3 regions of the Novosphingobium sp. MBES04 genome follow, and region 2 is predicted to be linked to each of the others. Evidence: riboswitches for the same ligand, from Rfam matches in the RefSeq annotation. Region 2 holds a riboswitch; each other region holds the start of a gene.
What was found. A riboswitch is a leader RNA that binds a small molecule or an ion and turns the genes downstream of it on or off. The one in region 2 is predicted to bind cobalamin.

Region 1: linked by a shared signal. The riboswitch ahead of MBENS4_RS00555 (TonB-dependent receptor domain-containing protein) and the one ahead of MBENS4_RS15325 (TonB-dependent receptor plug domain-containing protein) in region 2 are both predicted to bind cobalamin.
Region 3: linked by a shared signal. The riboswitch ahead of MBENS4_RS05655 (cobaltochelatase subunit CobN) and the one ahead of MBENS4_RS15325 (TonB-dependent receptor plug domain-containing protein) in region 2 are both predicted to bind cobalamin.

The regions. Positions count from the first base shown of each region.
Region 1 covers NZ_DF850488.1:147,634-152,281, forward strand. Annotated here, with positions in the region: gene MBENS4_RS00550 (ABC transporter substrate-binding protein) at 1-133, opposite strand, end outside; gene MBENS4_RS00555 (TonB-dependent receptor domain-containing protein) at 130-1,974, opposite strand; cobalamin riboswitch at 2,085-2,286, opposite strand; gene MBENS4_RS26275 (hypothetical protein) at 2,548-2,994, shown strand; gene MBENS4_RS26280 (cell wall hydrolase) at 3,003-3,698, shown strand; gene MBENS4_RS00565 (hypothetical protein) at 3,825-4,199, shown strand.
Region 2 covers NZ_DF850489.1:327,493-332,140, reverse strand. Annotated here, with positions in the region: gene cobT (nicotinate-nucleotide--dimethylbenzimidazole phosphoribosyltransferase) at 1-286, opposite strand, end outside; gene MBENS4_RS15330 (DUF1636 domain-containing protein) at 283-702, opposite strand; gene MBENS4_RS15325 (TonB-dependent receptor plug domain-containing protein) at 702-2,633, opposite strand; cobalamin riboswitch at 2,857-3,044, opposite strand; cobalamin riboswitch at 3,107-3,312, shown strand; gene MBENS4_RS15320 (hypothetical protein) at 3,541-4,125, shown strand; gene cobO (cob(I)yrinic acid a,c-diamide adenosyltransferase) at 4,122-4,648, shown strand, end outside.
Region 3 covers NZ_DF850488.1:1,281,978-1,286,625, reverse strand. Annotated here, with positions in the region: gene MBENS4_RS05670 (HAMP domain-containing protein) at 1-573, opposite strand, end outside; gene MBENS4_RS05665 (response regulator transcription factor) at 573-1,244, opposite strand; gene MBENS4_RS23900 (glycosyl transferase) at 1,479-2,714, shown strand; cobalamin riboswitch at 2,862-3,053, shown strand; gene MBENS4_RS05655 (cobaltochelatase subunit CobN) at 3,159-4,648, shown strand, end outside.

The DNA.
Region 1 (4,648 bases), on a different contig from region 2:
ACGCCCCTTCCCCCTGCTCCTGCGGGCGCGCGGGCGCGCCGCTGCACGCGCTCAGCAGCAGCGTGCCAAGGAGCGCCCAGCCTGCGCGCGCCGCAGCGGCACGCCAGGAAGCAGGAGGAACGGTACAGGTCACATCTTCACGCGCACACCCGCATAGGCCGAGCGGCCCGGCGTGCCGTAGGTGCGCACCACTTCGTAGTGCTCGTCAAAGAGGTTCTCCATGCGCGCGAAGACCTCGACGTTCTGCGTGACCGCGAAGGACCCGCGCAGGTTCACGACCGTGTTGCCTTCGACGTAGTAGGTCTGCGCCGCATCGTCCCAGCGCGCGCCGCCCACGCGCAGCTCCGCACCCAGGCGCAGGCCGCCGTGGCCATTGACGTCCCAGCGCTTGTCGAGGCTCGCGGTCATGTTGCTCTTGGTGCGGCGCGGCAGGCGCGCCCCGGTCAGCGTGTTGGTGGCATCAAGGTAGGTATAGGCAAGGTTCATGTCGAAACCCTGCCAGTCGATCACCTGCATGCCCAGTTCCACACCCTTCGCCCGAGCCCGACCGATGTTGTAGTAGTTCCACTGGGCCATGTCATAGTCGATCATGTTCTTCGTCTTGCGATCGAAATAGGTGACCGAGAAGAGCCCGGCGCCGCCCGCGAAAGGCTGCTCCACGCCGACGTCCCAGCTCTTGGACGTCTCTGCCTCGAGCGCGCGGTACCCCGCGTTGGTGTAGAGCTGGTAGAGCGAGGGCGCCTTGAAGCCTTCGCCGTAGCTGGCGCGCACGACCGGGCCATCCTCGCCCGCGAAGGCATAGGCGCCGTTGACGGCAAAGGTGGTGCGGTCACCGAACTGCGAATTGTCATCGTAGCGCAGCCCGCCGTTCAGCGTGAGCCCGCGCACCGGACGCAGCGTCAGATTGGCAAAGAGGCTGTCGATGGTCATCGAATCGTTGGAATCGTAGGTGTCGGAGAAGTCCTGCGTCTCGGTCTCCGCCCCCAGCAGCAGCGTCACCGCCTCGATGGGGGTGAAATCGACCTGGCCTTCGAAGCGCTCGTTCTTGCCGTTGGTCTCGTAAGGCCCCCAGGCCGCGTCGTCGGAGATGCGGCGCGTGTCGACCACGCCATAACCCACGCGCGCGTGCAGGCGGTCATCGAGCCCGGCGTAGCGGATGTTGGCATAGCCCGTCAGATCGCGCTTGAACCCGACATTGAGCGCATCGGCGCCGGTGTTGTCGTAGTCGTAGTTGGCGCGGGTCCAGAAGGTGCCGCCGTCGATGGAGAGGCCCTCGGTCAACTCCACCTGCGCGCGGGCGTTCAGGCTCTTGTTTTCAAAGCCGTCCTTCTCGGTGCCGCCGCGATCCTCGTTGAAGGCGGAATAGCCATCGCCCTTGAGCCAGTTGCCGCCCACCGTCAGGCCGACCGGGCCGACCAGGCCCGCTGCCGAGGCCGAGACCTGGCGGCGATCACGCCAGCCATATTCGGCGCTCGCGCGGCCGTGCCACTCTTCCTCGGGACGCTGGGTGACAAGGTTGATGACACCGCCGATGGCCCGACTGCCGTAGAGCACGCCCGAGGACCCGCGCACCACCTCGACCCGGTCGAACTGGCCGATGGTGAGCGCGCCGAAGTCAAAACCGCCGCCCACGTCGCCCGGATCATTGACGCGCACGCCGTCGATCAGGACCAGGCTCTGCGCGTTGTCGGCGCCGCGGATGAACACGCTGGAAGGCTGGCCGAAGCCGCCCGAATTGGTGACCTGCAGGCCCGGCAGGCGCGACAGCACTTCGCTGGCGGTGGTCGCCTGGGTGCGCTCGATGTCCTCGCGCGTCACCACGCTGACCGACTGGCCGACCTGGCTGAGCGGGACCTCGGTGCGCGTCGCGGCAACCACAATCGTCTCGTCGAGCGGTCCGGCCTCGGCGGCCTGCGCACAGACAGGTGCGAGGACCACGCCCAATGCGGCGCCCACGAAATAACGGCTCTTCATGTCTTACCCCTTCCGGAACCCCCTGAACGTGTGGCCGTTCATGGCGGAAGGATCGCGCCGGTCCCGAAGTGGCGCCCCATACCGCTGCCCACCGGTCCCCTCGCCCGGTTTGCAAACGACGACCCCGGGCAGGTCTCCTGGCTTTCCGGATCGATGCATCCCCGTCCGGCCTTCCCGATTGCTCAGTGGCGCGAATGGAGGGGATGCTCCCCGGTCACAGTTGCGGGGGCAGCGCCGGAGTTGCAACCGGCTTCCCTCTTAGGCCTGCCCCCGCGTCAACGCGAGCAGGCAACCCGTGGCGTGCGCGCGGCCTTTAGGTGCGCCATGGGGAAATTGCAACTCAAAGACCTCTCGCCCTGCAATCATTGCGCGGAACCATCTTGGCAGGTTGCAGAGGCTTTCTTAAAGCCTTTCCCCTAATCTGGCGAACTCGATCCATGTACCGAGGTGGGACGCGCCTCACAGGCGTGACCGCGACCCACGATGCGTATTGTATAGAGAGTGTCGCCAACGCTCGCCCCCTGCCCGATATGGGGAGGGGGTAGGCGAACCAAGGATCCGGAACGAAACCCCATGTCGCGCGTGCCTGCCCTGCCCGATTTACGCGATGGCCGCCCTGCCGACTTCCAGGGGCACTTTGCCCGCAAGCGCCGGGCCCGCCGGTTCACCACCCGCACCGCCGCACCGCGCCGCGCCTACACCAGGCGGATCGGAACCGTACTCTCGTTGGCCGCCCTGACCGCCTTTGCCATGCCCGGCACCTGGGAGCGCTTCCGCATCGCCAACGCGGCCACCCAGCACCACACGCCCGATCCCATGCCGTTCGAGCAGGCGGGGGCCAGCTTCCCGGGCTCGGCGTTCTACTATCTCGAAGCGGACAAGGCGTCCAGGGTGATGGCCTGGCAGGCACGATTGTCGGGCACGCCATCGGCCAGAACCCTACGGCACAGCCCCTCCACGTCCTCGACCTGCCCTTCACCAGTTCGCCGACCGACCGCTCCCGCGCGCTGCAATGCCTGACCAGCGCGATCTACTACGAAGCCGCGAGCGAGCCCGACGCCGGACAGCGCGCCGTCGCCCAGGTCGTCCTCAACCGCCTCGCGCACCCCAGTTATCCCGACACCGTGTGCGGCGTTGTCTACGAAGGCTCCGAGCTTGCCACGGGCTGCCAGTTCTCCTTCACCTGCGATGGCTCCCTGTCCCGTCGTCCGGCGACCTACTTCTGGAACCGCGCCGAAACGGTGGCGAGGGGCGCGCTGTCGGGCGATGTCTATGCCCCCGCCGGTCTCGCGACCCATTACCATACCCTTCAAGTGGCGCCGTACTGGGCCTCCAGCCTCCAGCCCCTGACGACCATTGGTGCCCACCGGTTCTACAGCTTCAAGGGCGCCGCCGGCCGTGCGGCCACGTTCCGCTACTTCTATGCGGGTATGGAACCGGCAAGCGAACGCCGCAGCCCCGCCGCCAATGCCCTGACGCCCACTACCGAAACCCAAAGCGATCCGGTCGCGATCCAGCAAGCCTATCAGGACATCGCCAGGGCGCTCGCCGGACCACCTGCCATCGGCACACCCGGGAGCGCGCCCCTTTCCGCGACGGCCTCCCCGTCTGAACCGGCGGCCGATGGGCTTCCCGCAGGCGCCCGCGTGCGCCCCGAATATCGCAACTCGGGCCGCTGGATCGAACACGACCGCAGCACTCCGAGGCCTCCCGAGGCGCCGTAAACCATTTGGAAACCATAGCCCCACACAAAGACTTAGCGCCTTGAGTGATAGGGATTCTCTCACGGACCCGCTCTTACGGAGCAGAGGAACCGGACTCTGGAGAAACGGAAAGGCCTCGACCACAAAATGGCAATACGCTTCGCAGCTGCGAAAGGACGAGCCATCCCCTTCCTCGAACGCATGCAGTGCGTCTCGGCCCCGCTCGACAGCACCAACGACAACGCCGACCGCAAGTGCCGTTCAGGCTCGATCGACGTCTCGATCGTCTCGCGCGAGTTCGACCGGACTCCCGCGCCCGCGAACGACGAGACCCTTCTGACCGAAGCGCTTCAGCACTTCGCCCGGCACGGCCTGTCCGCGGCCGAGCATGCCCGCCACAACGCCCAGGCCGCGCGCCTCGTGGGCGATACGCGCTCGTGCACCTGGTGGATCTCGATCTGCCGCCAGCTCAACCGCCGCATGGCCGAACAGTTTGAAAGCCACCTCGCCACCGGCTTCTGAAGCCTTCCGGCAAACCGCCCTTCCGAAGCCCCTTTGCCCTACGGCCGAGGGGCTTTTTCGTGGCCCCGCCCCGAAGACGCAAAGCAACAGACCGACGCCACGGGGCGACTCGGACCATCCGTCTTGCGAGCATCGCACAAGCCCTGCACACTTGCGCAACGAACTTGGGCTAATCCGGACCGCCGGAGCCATCCGGCCGGACCTACGCCGCCCGCCCGGCATACGGAAACCCGCCGAAATACGTTCCCAAAACCGCAGCAACACGCCTTAATGCAATTGCGAACTATTATCATAAAAACCTCCGAATTCGGCGGTTCTCGCGCCCTTTCCCGGTTGCAATGTCCCCCCCGAGAGGACTAGGGCCGCGATTGCAAGTACCCGGTGCCTGCCTTTCGCGGGATGAAGCAGGCTCCCTTTTCGTCCGTCAATCCCGCCTTGGGAAGGACAAG
Region 2 (4,648 bases):
TGGCCACCATCTGTGCGGTCACTTCGACCGGAAAAGCGCTGACCCCGCGTGCGGCAACGCCGTGGTTTCCCGCGAAGACCACTGCCTGCACCATGTCCAGCCGTGGCCGCTCGGCCCCTTGCCATCCGGCCATGAAGACCGCGATTTCCTCCAGCCGACCCAGCGATCCGGCAGGCTTGGTCAGTTGGGCCTGCCGGGCGCGCGCGGCCGCGATGGCCCCGGTATCGGGCCCAGGCATCGCCGCAAGCGCATCGAGAAAGGCGGCACGGTTCTCGAACAGGGTCATGTGCACAGGTATCCTTCGGGCGGAGTGCGGGTGATGAAGTGGCCCTTCACGCCGTCCGGCCAATGGGCGTAGCGCACCACGCCCTCCTCGCTCTCGGCATGGGCCGCGGCATAAGTCAGGATCGCGCGGGCGGCCTCGGCATCGGCCGAGAAGTCGCCCAGCACGTAGCCGACCTTGCCGGGCGCGCGGATGTGGATGGTGCAGAACCGCTTGCAGGCGAAGAGGCAGGGCATGTCCTGCACTTCGACCCCCGCGAAGGCCTCCTCAGCCGCCTTCACCTCGCGCAGAGCCGCGGCGAGGCGCGCGCCGCCGCGCAGCCCCTCACTGTCCTCGCGCGCGTCGGCGGTGTGACGACAGGTGGAGCAGACCACCACCTGCGTCGTGCCCGCCCCACCTTCCTCCAGCGCGCGCAGCATCAGAACCGGCTCCGGATACCGGCGTAGACCGTGCGGCCAAGCATCCCGTAACCGCTCGCGGTTTCATAGCGTGTGTTGCCGACATTCTCGACGCGGGCCTGGAAGGTAAGCCCGGGCATTACCTCCATCTGCGCGCGCAGATCGACCAGCCAGTAATCGTCAAGCACGGTCGAACTGCTGGCGCTGGTGAAGGTCTTGCCCGAATAGCGCGCGGCGACACTGGCCCGAACCCCCGCAACGTCCACACCGCCCTCGACGTTGGCGGTATGGCGCGGTACGCGGGCGAGTTGGCGCCCATACGTCGAAGCCTCGGGCGTGCGGTCCTCGGCATTGGTCCAGGTGTAGTTGCCATCGGCGAAGAAGACGCCGAGGCGCGCCGTCGCGGCCAGCTCCAGTCCCTTCGCGTGCGCCTTGTCGACATTGGCATAGTAGCCAAAGCGCGTGGTGTCGGTGCCCGGAATGTAGCAAACCTCGGGCTGGTCGGCGCCGCTCGGGCAATAGGCAAAGTTGATGAGGTTGGTCGTGCGCCGCTCAAACCAGGTGGCCGAGGCGCGCAGGATCTCGCCCAGCCCCTGCTCGATCCCGACTTCCCAGCCCTTGGCCTGCTCGGGCTCGAGATCGGCGACGCCATAGGCCGAGAACATCTGGTAGAGCGAAGGCGCCTTGTAGCCTTCGGAATAGTTCGCGCGCACCACGGTCACGCCGTCGTTGGGCGAGTAGGCCGCGCCCGCGCTCGCCACGGTGTTGCCGCCAAAGCGCGACTGGTGGTCGTAGCGCACGCCGCCATCGAGCGTGAGGCCCTGAAGCGGGGTCACGCGCAGCTGGCCGTAGAGACTGTCGGTATCGACCGCGTGGCGCGTCAGCTCATAGGGCACGCGGCTGTTTCCGGGCGAAGCGGTGGTCATGCGCTGCTCTTCGCGCTCGGCACCGAAGAGGACCTGCACGGCTTCGTTCAGCGTGAAGGTGCCCTGGTATTCAAAGCGGCGCAGGCGGCCATGCGCGTCGAAGGTGATCTGGCGGATGTCGCGTTCAGGATCGAAGTTCTCGCGATCCGAGGTCGTCTGCGTGACCGCAAGCCGGTTGACGAGGCGCCCATCGAACAGGCCGAAGTTGAGCCCGGCATATCCCGACCATTCCTGCGTCGTACCAAACGCATACGTATCGCCCGATGACCCGTCGAACTCCGAACGCGCATCCGACCAGTAGCCGCGCAGGTCCAGCGACACGTCAGTGGCCAGCTTGAAGCGGGCCGACCCGCTCGCCGAGGTGCGGCGATAGCCGTCATCCTCGGTCCCGCTTGAACGGGCCGAGATGCCGTCGGTGCGGAAGGTGGAGCCCGCCACGCGCCAGTCGACAAGGTCGCTCGTGCCGCCCACGCCCGCGCGGGCCGACACGGTCTGGTTGGAGCCCGCCTCGGCGGCAAAGCTACCTTCGAGCGGCTTTGACGCCTGCCGCGTGGTCACGTTGACGACACCGCCGATCGCGTTGCTGCCCCATAGGATCGACTGCGGCCCGCGCAGGATCTCGATGCGCTCGGCATCGTCGAGGAACAGGTTGGAGACATTGACGCCGCCCGCCGTCGAGGAGGGATCGGACAGGCGCATGCCGTCAATCACCATGACCGTGGTGCCATCATCCGCGCCGCGGATGCGCAGGCTGGTGCTGGTGCCGTACCCCCCGTTGCGCGAGATCGAGACACCGGGCGTGCGCAGCAGGATGTCGGTGACGGAGAAAGTCTGCGCGTCCTCAATAGCTTCTTCATCAAGCACGGTGACACTGGAGGAAACCCGCTCGGCGGCGACCGGGGTGCGCAAGGCGCTGACGTAGATCGTACCCGGAGGAGCTTCCTCTGCATGAGCGAAGGAAGGTGCGAGGACGGACAGCGGGAAAACGAGGGCCGAAACTCCGGCCAGATAGGAAAACTTCAACACGGGCGGGACAATTCCCTTCATGCAAACAACGGTTTGCCCGCCGCTTGCGCTCCGTTGTGGCAAGGAACCGCCGTATCGCAGATCTTCTGCTTTCGAGAAGAGCGCACGACCCGACGCCCCCTGCCCGGATCGCATCCGGCAAGGCGGTGGCTGTCGCTACGCGAGGGATGACCTTGACCAGTGACGGCGCGGCCCTCGAACACCCGGTGCACCCTGCCCGGATGAAGAACGACGGCGTCAGGCAGGTCTCCTGGCTCGCGGGTCAGGGCGCTCCGACCGCCTTCTCAGGACGCATGTCCCAATGGCAGATTGGCCGGATGGCTCGCCGCTTACAGTTGCAGGGGCAGCCCGGGTCTTGCACCCGGTTCCCTTTTGATCCCCTTGCGGGGAACCTGTCGCTTGGGCCCGCGAACTATAGGTCCGTTGCCCGCTGCGCAAGTGCAATATACTTGCGGGAAAGACGATGGTCGCCTAATCGTGGGGGCGCAACGGGTGCCCGAGAGGGCTTAATCGGGAAGTCCGGAAAGGTCGCCAGGAGGCGATCTGGGCCGGCACTGCTCCCGCAACTGTGACCGGGGAGCGCATCGCCACATGCCATTGGGAGGGATCTCCCGAGAAGGCGGCGAAGACGCGCTGTGAACCGGGAAGTCAGGAAACCGGCCCGATGCCGTCGTTTTTTCGCGCGGGCGGGATGAACCGGGCGGACGAGGGCCTCGCGATCTGCGGGGATATCCCTTGGCGGACGACATTCGTGTGTCGCGTCGAAGGGAGCCTGAAATTCATGCCGTACTGCTGAACTTTTTTTCGTTTTCCAGCCAAGGCCCGTTTTGTCGGCTTCCTCTGGCCGTGCCCTTGCATGGGCGCGCGCCAGCGCACCTTTCCCCTTTTCTGCAAGGAGATACCCCGCATGCACCGCTCCCCTGCCCTTTCCTCGTCCCGCTTCCAGTGGACGATCTTCGCCATCCTTGCCGCTGTCATGCTACTGACCCGCTCGCATGCGCTGACGCACATGGAGCATGTGCCCAGCACCGCGCTCGCCAGCTTCTTCGTCCTGGGCTACTTCGTGCGCCGTGCGGCGGGCTTTGCGGGCCTGTTCGGCCTTGCCTACGCGATCGACGTCGTCTCGATGTCGGTGCTGGGGGTCTCGGACTTCTGCTACACGCCCGCCTACGCCATGCTGGTCCCCGCCTACGCGGCGATGTGGATGGCCGGACGCTTTGCCGCCAACCTGCCCGAGCGCCTGTCCTCGCTTCCCACCATGGCGCTCCTCGTCGGCGGCGCAACGGTCGTCGCGCACCTGTGCTCGAGCGGCGGCTTCTACTTCCTGGGCGGACGCTATCCCGACCCGACGCTAGCCGAATTCGCGCCCCGCTTCGCACGCTACTTCCCGCGCGCCCTGGTCGCCTCGCTGACCTGGAGCGGTATTGCCGCAGCCCTCTGGGCGCTCACCCTGAGCGCACGCCCCGACCTGCGCCGCGAGGCCGCACGGTGAGCGAGGCTTCCAGCCAAACCGAAACCGCCACGCTGAGCGAGGAGGAGCGCCGCCACAAGGTGCGCACCGCCAAGCACAAGAAGGTGGTCGACGCGCGGATCGCAGCGGCCAAGATCGACAAGGGCCTGGTTCTGGTCCTGACCGGCAACGGCAAGGGCAAGAGCTCCAGCGCCTTCGGCATGGTCGCGCGCACGCTCGGCTATGGCCGCAAGGCCGCGGTGTTCCAGTTCATCAAGGGCAAGGAAGACGTGGGCGAACGCGCTTTTCTCTCACGCCAGGACGGCGTGACCTGGGAGAACTGCGGCGAGGGCTTCACCTGGGAAACCCAGAACCGTGCGCGCGACATCGCCGCCGCACGGGCGGGCTGGGAGAAGGCCAAAGCCGCCCTCTCCGATCCCGACATCTCCCTGGTGGTGCTGGATGAACTGACCTATCTCGTCACGTATCGCTACCTCGAACTGGATGAGATCCTGCCCGCAATCCGGGGCCGACCCCCGATGCAGCACGTGGTCATCACTGGCCG
Region 3 (4,648 bases), on a different contig from region 2:
CGAAATGACCTCAATCCGGTGGCCAATCGCTCGGCTCATCAGATATCCACCCGACACGGCCAGCAACAGGACCAAAGCGATCAAGACAGGGAATGTGGCGAGCAGCACCTCCTGGCGATCCTCCACAACCTCAGCATCGCGGCCCACGATCAGGCGAGTCCCATCGGGAAACTGGCGTTCGCGCGACAAAGCGCTGAAATCGATCTCACCTCCTTCATGATAGACATCGGCCTCGATCGAGTAGAAGCCGGACTGCACGTGGCTGGGCCAGCTGGGCAGATTAGTTGTAAGAACAGACCCGTCCGCCGCGATCAGGGCATGAAAGGCGCGGTCCACGCCTGACGTTGGCTTGGCGCGTGCTTCGAGCCGCTTGGCCAGTTCGCGCATGCCCTCTTCGGCATAGACCGTTTCCATTTCGGCCAGTTCGGCACTGACCTGCTTACGTACCACACCAAGCGGGCGGGACACGGCCAGCCAGAAAAAGGCGGCGAACAGCACCGCCAGCGAACCGCAAAACAGCGCCGCATAGGTCACAGCCAACCGGAAGGAGAGAGATCGGAACAAGCTCTTCATCAAGGGTTGATCATATATCCGGCGCCGCGGACTGTCTGTATCGGCGAGGCTCGTCCTTCAATCTCCAGCTTCTTGCGCAAATTGCTGATATGCTGGTCGATGATGTTGGTCTGGGGATCGAAATTGTAATCCCAGACACGCTCCAGCAACATGGAACGGGTGACTACACGCCCCACATTGCGGACCAACTCGACCAATAAGCCAAATTCGCGGGAGGTCAGTTCGATGCGCTGGCCAGCGCGCCGCACGATGCGGGCCAATGTGTCGATTTCGATATCGGCATGGTGCAGAAACCCACTCTCGACAACAGGTGCCTTTCGGCGCGCCAGCACATCCACCCTTGCCAGCAATTCCGACATCGCAAAGGGCTTGGGCAGGTAATCGTCGCCACCCGCACGCAGCCCTTTAACTCGTTCATCTACATCCCCTAGCGCGCTGATCAGCAAGACGGGGGTTTCGTCGTCGGTGGCACGCAACGCGGCAAGAATCTTCATTCCGTCCACGTGCGGTAGCATCCGATCAAGAACGATGACGTCATAGCTTTCAGAGCTGACCTGCATGAGCCCATGCCGGCCGTCGCGGCAGCGAGTAACGACATGCCCGCTTTGGCGAAGCCCGTTTGCGACATGCGCGGCCAGCGCATCGTCATCCTCGATCAACAATATCTGCATGCGGCCCTGCACTCCGATCCATCGCCTTGCCCGCCGTACTGCGTTTATCACAAATCGTGACGATAGAACTTGCGCTCCCGATGGTCGAGACGCGGCTGTGCGTCGGACATGGGCAAAATCAAATGTAGCGTCCATGCCCCACTCATGAGGTGGTGCAAGATGCCAAGGCATGACTGCAGCCTATCCTAATCGGCGCATAGCCCAGTGACTGCGACTGCGACTGCGACAGTGCATGTGCCGGCGATCGGCGGTTCCCATCAGTTCCTCCATTTTCTGCCAGTCGCGTTCGAGCTGGAGCAATCAAGGCAGTGCAAAGTACGGATCTTTGCACCGACGTCCGACGATGCGGACGGCATCGCGGCATTGGCCGACAAGCTGGCCATGCCGCTGCCTGAGATCGTGATCATGAAGATGCCAGGTACTCTGCAGGCTATGTTGCCGCCTGCGGCGCAGAAAACCGCGAAACTGTTGCTGGCGGCAAACCGCATCCGCGATTGCGATGCCATCCTGTGCGCAGAGCGGACGAGCACGATCCTCAAGCGACTACCCGGCCACTGTCCTCCCCTGTTCCATATTCCACATGGGGCCGGCGATCGCGCCGTGGGTTTTGAAGACCGGTTCCGTCATTTCGACAAGGTCTTTGTGGCAGGGGCTAAGGACCGTGAGCGACTGATTGCCGGAGGACGCTGCACGCCGGAAAGGTGTGTGATCGGGGGGCCTGTAAAACTGGCGGCATCGATGCGGGCCGGCTTGAGGCCTCAGCCGCTGTTTCCCGATGACAGGCCTGTCATTCTCTACAACCCGCATTTTCATCGCCGCATGGGTTCGGGCCCTATCATGGCGCGCCGACTGGTGAATGCAGTCTGCGCATCGGATCGCTACAACCTTGTGATTGCACCGCATATTCGCATGGCACGGCACTGGAGCGATGCCCGAAAGCAGGCTTGGCAGGCACTCGCCGTGAAGGACCGCGTGCTTGTCGATCTGGGGTCGGAGCGGTCGGTGGACATGAGCTACACAATGGCGGCCGACCTCTACGTCGGCGATGTCAGCAGCCAGATCTACGAGTATCTGCTTCGCCCGCGGCCGTGCTTGTTCATGAACAGCCACGATGCCGCATGGCAGGGCAATCCTGATTATGCGATGTGGGACTTCGGCCCGGTGATCGAGCCCGACGATGATCTGGAGAGGGCGATCCGGCATGCGTTTGAAAGCTGGCCCGCCTATCGTGCTGTGCAGGTAGAACGTACCGAGGCCGCCTTTGACGGAATCGTACGAGATGAGGCAGGCAATGCAGGCTTTGCAGGGGCGGAGCCGTGCCAGCGCATCGCCCACATGATCACCCATTATCTGAGCAATGCAGAACCGGTGAGGGCAAGCCGGGAAGGACGAACGGCGCGATCTCATTGGGTCACGCCGGGCCATGATCGGGATTACACAGCAAAGGCTGCTCCAGGCGCATCACTTTAGCGCCAGCAGTGGCCGCTTTCCCGTGTTCATCGTGTAAGAGCGGGTATGTGGCCGTCTTCCGCTACCGGCCTAAGTTCCTTTTCAAGCTTCACCAAGTTTGTGCAGCGGCCTGCCCCAGGCACACTCTGGACAAGAGGCGGGGCTGCCGATATCCAGCGCGGCGACGGTGCCTCGGGAAACCGGGGTGAAAAGGGAAGCCGGTTCCAATCCGGCGCTGTGCCCGCAACTGTGCGCGGTGAGCCTCGCGTCGAGCCACTGGATCACTTCGGATCCGGGAAGGTGACGCGGACAGGGCTAAGACCCGCAAGCCAGGAGACCTGCCGTCGCCGTCGTCCATGCACTCGACCGGGACCAGTCGCAGGCATCGGAAGGTTCCGCCGTGACGACACCGTAGTTGGCTTGCCCGTGCGATCCTGTTCGGGATTGCGCGGGGGGGAAAGGTGTGTGTCGTTGCGCAAGGGTCTTGTCGCCGTGCTGCTGTTGGCAGTCGGATTGTTCGCCGTCTGGATGATCGCCGGGCCGGGTCTGGACCCAAGGCGCGAGCTGTTCGGGCTCATCTCCGCCCGCAACTCGCAGGTCGCGGCGGACGCGGCCAAGGCGCTGGTCGAGGCCGATCCGGGCACGCGTATCGTCCTGCGCACGCCCGAACAGGCGCGCGCCTTGTCCGACGACGAGATGGCCGGGCTCATGCAGGACGCCGACGGGATTCTCCTGGCCGGCGTCTTCGGGGACGACGCCGCGCGGGTGGCGCGGATCGTCAAGGCGCGCGGGCTCGACGTCCCGGTGCACGGCGTGAGCGTTTCGAGCGACCTTTCGTCGGCCCTCCTTGAGCGGATGGCGCACCGGACAGGATCGCCCAAAGCGGCCCGTGCGCTCCATGCCAAGGCGGAAAGCTACTGGCAGGCCCGCGGCACCGAAAACCTTGTGAACTTGTTCGCATGGCTGTTGGGCGACGCTGCCGAACGCAGGGCCGTGCCTGCACCACGGCCAATCCCTCCGATCCGCTTTGGCGCGCGCCAGGGCGCGAAGGACGCGCCGCTGGTTGTCGTCCTCGATTACGAGACCGGCGACCAGGCGGGGGACCGCGACACGCACAAGGAACTGTGCAAGGCCGTGGTTGCCAGGCACCTTGCCTGCCAGTCGCTGTTTGCGGACTGGGGAGCGCCGACCGCCGACGCGCTTGAGCAGCTCAAGGCGCGCCATCCTGCCGCGCTCGTGACACTGGCCGATTTCGCGCTGGGCGGCTCGGAGCGCGAGCGCGCCACCGCCGCGCTCGCGAGTCTGGGCGTTCCGGTCCTCAAGGCGATCCGCAGCGACAAGATGGGTGAGAGCGAATGGCGCTCCAGCGCCGAGGGTCTCCCCTCGAAAAGTGTCTACTACCGTATCGCCATGCCCGAACTGTCGGGCGCGAGCCAGCCCGCGGTACTGGCGCTCGCGGCGGCACCCCGGATCGATCCTCTCACCGGGATCGAGATCCGCCTGAGCCGCCCCGTCGCCCCTGAAATCGACGCGGTGGCCCGGCGGCTGGAGGGCTGGGTGCGCCTGCAGAGCAAGTCCAATGCCGCCAAGCACGTGGCGATCATCTATTACAACCACCCTCCCGGACGCCATAATATCGGGGCCGACAATCTCGACGTGCCCGCCTCGCTGCTCGAGATCCTGCGCCGCTTGAAGGCCGAGGGCTATACCACCGGCCCCTTGCCGCAGAGCCCCGACCTGCTCCTTCGCCAGTTGCAAGATCGCGGCATCAACCTGCCCGGCGACCCAGAGGCGCTGCGCCGGATGGGCAAGACCTCCGCGCTGCACCTCTCGCTCGCGGACTACCGCCACTTCTTCCAGGCTCTGCCCGATCGTATCCGTGACGAGATGGTGGGCGGTCCTCTGTCCGCGCTGGCCGTGGACGTGCGCGAAGCGATCCGGGATCAGCGACCCGA